Azospirillum brasilense: one gene and its partner. The protein of the gene in region 2 interacts with the protein of the main gene of each other region in a pairwise test. Links are inferred from orthologs where the notes say so. Each region holds a gene or a part of one and is shown on either strand. Other genes may lie near its edges. The genes, in order: gyrA and gyrB.

Evidence for each region.
Region 1: the proteins of gyrB (region 2) and gyrA interact in binary tests that used the Escherichia coli proteins (3 or more experiments, as listed by UniProt). The link is inferred for Azospirillum brasilense from one-to-one orthologs.

The regions. Positions count from the first base shown.
Region 1 is NZ_CP059450.1:470,782-474,503, reverse strand. What follows is about bases 1-3,408. They hold gyrA (DNA gyrase subunit A), read right to left. Parts: upstream 3,009-3,408; coding sequence 201-3,008; downstream 1-200. Other genes in these bases: H1Q64_RS15560 (MATE family efflux transporter), read right to left, coding at 3,208-3,408; coaD (pantetheine-phosphate adenylyltransferase), read right to left, coding at 1-179. In the rest of the region: more of H1Q64_RS15560, read right to left, coding at 3,409-3,722. UniProt on the Escherichia coli protein: A type II topoisomerase that negatively supercoils closed circular double-stranded (ds) DNA in an ATP-dependent manner to maintain chromosomes in an underwound state.
Region 2 is NZ_CP059450.1:1,823,742-1,827,128, forward strand. The notes cover bases 285-3,357. They hold gyrB (DNA topoisomerase (ATP-hydrolyzing) subunit B), read right to left. Parts: upstream 3,027-3,357; coding sequence 543-3,026; downstream 285-542. Other genes in these bases: H1Q64_RS21735 (hypothetical protein), read left to right, coding at 285-332; recF (DNA replication/repair protein RecF), read right to left, coding at 3,116-3,357. Outside these bases: more of H1Q64_RS21735, read left to right, coding at 123-284; more of recF, read right to left, coding at 3,358-3,387. UniProt on the Escherichia coli protein: DNA gyrase negatively supercoils closed circular double-stranded DNA in an ATP-dependent manner to maintain chromosomes in an underwound state.

The DNA of each region.
Region 1 (3,722 bases), 1.4 Mb from region 2 along the record:
TCCTCCCGCACCATCGCCACCCGCTCGTCCGTCGAGAAGAGCGGGCCTTTGCCGGCGTTGCGGGCGACGCCGACGATCAGATGATCGACGAGCCGTGACGCCCGCTGGATGATGTCCATATGACCGTTGGTGATCGGGTCGAAGGTGCCGGGATAGACACCGATGCGGCGCTTGGCCATGGGAGTACCTTCCGCCTCTTTTTATTCGATCGTATCACCGGGCGTATCGCCGGGAGCGGCCTCGTTCCCAGCCGCATCGTCCACGGAGGCCGTCCCGCCGCCGTTTGGATCGCCGCCGTTGCCATTGGTCCCGTTCCCGTTGCTGTCCTCGTCCTCCGCAATGGACGCGACGGACACCACGCGCTCGTCCGCACCGACGCGGAACAGCGTAACGCCCAGCGTCTTGCGCCCCGCGATTCGCACGTCGTGGATCGGCATGCGGATGACCTGACCGCCGTTGGTGACCATCATCACCTGATGCGAGTCCTCCACCGGGAAGGCAGCGACGATGGAGCCATTGCGCTCGCCCATCTCCATGTTCCAGATGCCCTGGCCGCCGCGGCCGGTCACCCGGTACTCGTAGGAGGAGGTCCGCTTGCCGTAGCCGCGCTCGGTCACGGTCAGTACATACTGCTCCAGGCCCTTCAGCTCCTCATAGCGTTCCGGGCTGAGCGTCACGGCTTCGGTCGGCACCTCGTCGGCCTCCGGAGCCGCCTCGCCCTCCATGTCGAGGCCTTCCTCGCGCTTGCGCTTCAGGAAGGCGGCGCGCTCCTCGGGCGAGGATTCGACGTGGTGAAGCGTGGTCATCGAGATGACCTCATCGCCATCGGCCAGACGGATGCCGCGCACACCGGTCGAGGTGCGGCCGGCGAAGACACGCACGTCGGCGACCTCGAAGCGGATGCACTTGCCGCCGCCGGTCGCCAGCAGCACGTCGTCCGCCTCGGAGCAGGTGCGAACGGCGATCAGACGCTCGCCCTCCTCCTCCAGCTTCATGGCGATCAGGCCGTTGGAGCGGATGTTGGCGAAGTCCGACAGGCGGTTGCGCCGCACGTTGCCCTTCGACGTGGCGAAGACGACGTGCAGGTCCGCCCACACGGCCTCGTCCTCGGGCAGCGGCAGGACGGTGGTGATCGTCTCGCCGTCGATCAGCGGCAGCAGGTTCACGAAGGCCTTGCCGCGCGCCTGCGGGTTGCCCAGCGGCAGGCGGTAGACCTTCAGCTTGTAGACCATGCCGCGCGACGAGAAGAGCAGCAGCGGCGTGTGGGTGTTGGCGACGAACAGGTCGCTGACCGCGTCCTCCGCCTTCATCGACATGCCCGACCGCCCCTTGCCGCCGCGCTTCTGCGCGCGGTAGGTGGACAGCGGCACGCGCTTTACGTAGCCGGACTGGCTGACCGTGACGACCATGTCCTCGCGTTGGATCAGGTCCTCGATGTCGGCCTCGAACTCCAGCTCCTGGATCTCGGTGCGGCGCGGGGTGCCGAACCGCTCCTTCATCTCCACCAGCTCGTCGCGGAGGATGCCCAGCAGCTTCGCGCGGTTGGCCAGAGTCTCCAGATAGTCGGCGATCTGGTCGGTCACGTCCGTCAGCTCGGCGCCGATCCGGTCGCGCTCCAGCCCGGTCAGGCGGTGCAGGCGCAGGTCGAGGATGGCGCGGGCCTGCTCCTCCGACAGCCGGTAGGTGCCGTTCTCCGACACGCCGCGCCCCGGCTCGTCGATCAGCGCGATCAGCGGGGCGACGTCCATGGCCGGCCACTCGCGCTCCATCATCTGCTCGCGCGCCCAGACGGGGTCCGGGGCGCTGCGGATCAGCGCGATCATGGCGTCCAGATTGGCGACGGCGACGGCCAGACCGACCAAGGTGTGGGCGCGTTCACGCGCCTTGCCCAGCAGGAACTCGGTGCGCCGGGTGATGACCTGCTCGCGGAAGCGGACGAAGGCGACGATGATCTGCCGCAGGTTCATCAGCTCCGGCCGGCCGCCGTTCAGCGCCAGCATGTTGACGCCGAAGGACGTCTGCAGCTGGGTGTGGCGGAACAGCTGGGCCAGCACCACGTCGGCCATGGCGTCGCGCTTCAGCTCGATCACCACGCGCACGCCGTCGCGGTCCGATTCGTCGCGCAGGTCAGAGATGCCCTCGATCGTCTTGTCGTTGACGACCTCGCCGATGCGCTCCATCAGCTTGGACTTGTTGACCTGGTACGGGATCTCCGTCGCCACGATGGCGAAGCGGTCCTTGCGGATCTCCTCGATCTCGGTCTTGGCGCGGATGATGACGGAGCCGCGCCCGGTCATCAGGGCCGAGCGGACGCCCGACCGGCCGAGGATCATGCCGCCCGTCGGGAAGTCCGGGCCCGGCACGAACTCCATCAGCTCTTCGTCGGTGACGTCGTTGTTGTCGATGTAGGCGCAGCAGGCGTCCACCACCTCACTCAGATTGTGGGTGGGGATGTTGGTCGCCATGCCGACGGCGATGCCGCCAGCGCCGTTGACCAGCAGGTTCGGGAAACGCGCCGGGACTACCGAGGGCTCCTTGCCCGAATCGTCGTAATTGGCCTGGAAATCGACGGTGTCCTTGTCGATGTCGTCGAGCAGCGCCTCCGCCGCCTTGGCCAGCCGCGCCTCGGTGTAGCGCATGGCAGCCGCCGGGTCGCCGTCCATCGAACCGAAGTTGCCCTGCCCGTCGATCAGCGGCAGGCGCATGGAGAAGCCCTGCGCCATGCGTACCATGGCGTCGTAGATCGCGCTGTCGCCGTGCGGGTGGTATTTACCCATCACGTCGCCGACGATGCGCGCCGACTTCTTGTAGGGCTTGGTCGAATCGTACCCGCCCTCCTTCATCGCGTAGAGGATGCGGCGGTGCACCGGCTTCAGCCCGTCGCGGACGTCGGGCAGAGCGCGGCTCACGATCACGCTCATCGCGTAATCGAGATAGGACCGGCGCATCTCGTCTTCGATGGTGACCGGCGCGATGTCGGAAGCGGGAGGAAGGGGCGTCGTGCTCAAGGAGACAAACTCATTCTACGGGCTGCGGCGATGCTCGGTGTTCAACGCTTGCTGTTCAACGCTCAAGGTCAACACTTAAGGTTCAACGGGGCACGTCCGCACGGCCCTTCGGGCCGCTGCATGTAATATAAGAATTCCTATCAGCTTTCGCATGTGCACACAACGCTCCGGCAGCCCCACGATTCCTGGCCTTTGCAAGTCAATGACCTCCGGCCTTTGCAGGACGAGGGCGGCTCAACAGCGCGAAGCGCAGCGAAAGGATGGTCACGGATACCACACTGGCGATCAAAATTCCCTCAAAAAGACCACGCGCGCCGCGGTCCAACCCGAAGGCGAGCAAGGCCGACACCGGAATCATCACCACCGCGTAGGAGATGAAGTGCAGCGCGGTGGGAACCCAGGCGTCGCCGCGCCCGCGCAGCGCGTTCGCCATGACCACCTGCCCGCCGTCCGCCACCAGAACCCAGGCGGTGAAGGCGATCAGCGGCGCCACCGTGGCGATCAGCTGGGGGTCGGCGCTGTAGATCGCCGCCAGCGGCTCCGGCATCCAGCGGTAGAGCACCCCGACTCCGGCCAGGATCAGGCTAGTCACCGCCAGCCCCGTCCAGCCGGCCAGCGCCATCTCCAGCGGGTCGCGCCGGCCATAGGCCACCCCCACCCGCACCGCCGTGGCCGAGGCCAGCCCGACCGCCGCCATGAAGGGAAGCGCCGTCA
Region 2 (3,387 bases):
GCCTTGTCGGTGTTGATGACCGTCGGCATCTCCCACTCCTTCAAGCGGTTCAACGCCTTGGACAGGAAGCGCTTAGGGGCGGTGCTTCGCGTGGGAGAGAGGTAGAAGTCGATGGTGTTGCCATGCTTGTCGACGGCTCGGTACAGGAAGGCCCACTTGCCGCCCACCACATCATCTCACTCAGCGACTTGGAACGTGGCCGTTCCAATCCATCGCTTGCCATGGGGGTCGATTTGGCGCGTGCATTGGTGACGCATCCGTCCGTCATGCTGGCCGGCTTGGTCATTGAGGAGGACGCCGAGCTGCCGCGGCGGAAGCGTCCCAAGGATTGAGAGAGCGAGTCCGGACGACAACTCAGCGCTTGGTAAGGGGGGTCGTAAAGAGGGCGGGCCCGGTGGGGTCCGCCCTTAATCTGCATCTGTCCTGTCGAGCTCCAGCTGCGGTCAAACTCAGCTTTTCTCAATCATTGAGTTAGACTTCTCAATCATAGAGTTCGGTTTCTCAATCTTTGCGTTGACGACCAGCGATCCTTCAAGAGCCGTTTACACGTCCAGGTTGGCGACCTTCAGGGCGTTCTCCTGGATGAACTCGCGGCGCGGCTCCACAATGTCGCCCATCAGGGTGGAGAAGACCTCCTCCGCCTGATCGGCGTGGTTGACCTTCACCTGCAACAGCGAGCGCTTGGTCGGGTCCAAAGTGGTTTCCCAGAGCTGGTCGGGGTTCATCTCGCCCAAGCCCTTGTAGCGCTGGATCGTCACGCCGCGGCGGCCCAACTCCATTACCGTGTCGAACAGGGCGACGGGGCCGGTCAGGCTGCGGCTCTCCTTCTGCTTCTCGAAGGCGCGGCCCGGCTCGGCGTAGACGCGCTTCAGGTCCGCCGCGATGGCGTCCAGCTTGCGGGCCTCGGCGCTCTTCAGCAGGTCGGCGTCCAGATGGTGGCGGTGGGTCACGCCGCGGCGCGTCCGCACCAGCGCGTAACCGCCCTGGAGCAGGCTCTCGCCGCGCCAGCCGCCTTCCACGTCCAGCGCGTTCAGCCGGGCGGCGACCGTCTCGGCCGCCTGCTGCGCCTGGGCGGTGTCCTGCGACAGCGCGACCGACAGGGCGCCGCTCACCGCCGCCGATTCCACCACCGACAGGTTGCCGGCCTTGCGGGCCAGCGTCTCGATGTGCAGGCGGGCGCCGCGGGCCTGTTCGACCATCTCGCGCAGCGGCTCGCCGTTCAGCAGGGAGCCGTCGGCGGGGCGCACGGACAGGTCGCCCAGTGCCGCTTCGATCAGATACTCTTCCAGCGCCCGGTCGTCCTTCAGGTACCGCTCCTTCGCGTTGCCGCGCTTGATGCGGTAGAGCGGCGGCTGGGCGATGTAGAGGTAGCCGCGCTCGATCAGCTCCGGCATCTGCCGGAAGAAGAAGGTCAGCAGGAGCGTGCGGATGTGGCTGCCGTCCACGTCCGCGTCTGTCATGATGATGATCTTGTGATAGCGCGTCTTGTCCGGGTTGAACTCGTCGCGCCCGATGCCGGTGCCCAGCGCCGCGATCAGCGTGCCGATCTCCGCCGAGGACAGCATCTTGTCGAAGCGCGCCCGCTCCACGTTCAGGATCTTGCCGCGCAGCGGCAGGATGGCCTGGAACTGGCGCGACCGGCCCTGCTTGGCCGAACCGCCCGCCGAATCGCCCTCCACGATGAAGAGTTCGGACAGCGCCGGGTCGCGCTCCTGGCAGTCGGCCAGCTTGCCGGGCAGGGAGGCGATGTCGAGCGCACCCTTGCGCCGGGTCAGCTCGCGCGCCTTGCGGGCGGCCTCACGGGCGGCGGCGGCCTCGACCACCTTCTGGACGACGCGCTTGGCGTCCGCCGGATGCTCCTCGAAATACTGGGCGAGGCATTCGCCCACCACCGCCTCGACCACCGGACGGACTTCGGAGGAGACCAGCTTGTCCTTGGTCTGGCTGGAGAATTTCGGGTCGGGGACCTTCACCGACAGCACGCAGGTCAGCCCCTCGCGCGCGTCGTCGCCGGAGAGGTTGACCTTCTCCTTCTTCGCGATGCCCGACTCGTTGGCGTAGTTGTTGATCGCCCGCGTCAGCGCCGCGCGGAAGCCGGCGAGGTGGGTGCCACCGTCCTTCTGCGGGATGTTGTTGGTGAAGCAGAGCGTCGTCTCGTGGTAGCTGTCGTTCCATTGGAGCGAGCATTCCACGGTGACCACGCCGCCATGCTCGGTCGGGCGCTCCGCCTTGATCGAGATCGCCGGCTTGTGCAGCGGCACCTTGGAACGGTCGAGCCAGTTCACGAAGGCTTCCAGCCCGCCTTCGTAATGCAGGTCCTGGACCCGCGGCTCCACACCGCGGGCATCGGTCAGCACCAGCCGCACGCCGGAGTTCAGGAAGGCCAACTCGCGCAGCCGGTGTTCCAGAGTCGCGAAGTCGAATTCGGTGTTGGTGAAGGTATCCTTGGACGGCAGGAAGGTGACCTCGGTGCCGGAGAGCGGTTTCTGCCCGCCGTTGCCGTCGTCGACCATCGGGGCCGGGCCGACGTCGGCCAGACGGGCATCGGCAACGCCGTGGCGGAAAAGCATGAACCATTCGCGGCCGTTGCGCCAGATGCGCAACTCCAGCGTCTCCGACAGGGCGTTCACCACCGACACGCCCACGCCGTGCAGCCCGCCCGACACCTTGTAGGAGTTCTGGTTGAACTTGCCGCCGGCGTGGAGCTGGGTCATCACGACCTCCGCCGCCGACACGCCCTCTTCGGAGTGGATGTCCGTGGGGATGCCGCGGCCGTTGTCGCGCACCGTGACCGACCCGTCGGCGTTGAGCTGCACCACGACCGCGTCGCAGTAGCCGGCCAGCGCCTCGTCGATCGCGTTGTCCACGACCTCGTAGACCATGTGGTGCAGTCCGGAGCCGTCATCGGTGTCGCCGATGTACATGCCCGGACGCTTGCGCACGGCGTCCAGCCCGCGCAAGACGGTGATCGATTCCGCGCCGTAATCCTGCTGCGGGAGGTCGTTCTTCAGTGCTTCCTGTGCCATGGTTCGACTATAGCAGACTGCGTTGGGTTTCGGCGGAATACCGTACTTCGGTCGGTGATTTTCTGGGCTTTTGAGCCCTTTTTCAGGAGCTAGGCCGGGGTCACGGTCGCATCCTCGATGTGAAAGCGTTTGGCCGCACCGCCCAGCGGCCCGAAGACCGAATCGTCGGTGCCGGTCATCCAGGCCTGGGCGCCCAACGCCAGGATCTCGTCGAACAGCGCCTCGCGCCGCTGCGGGTCCAGATGGGCGGCCACCTCGTCCAGCAGCAGCAGCGGGGCGGCCCCGCGCTCCGCCGCCAGAAGGCGGGCGTTGGCCAGCATGATGGCGATCAGCAGCGCCTTCTGTTCTCCGGTGGAGCAGA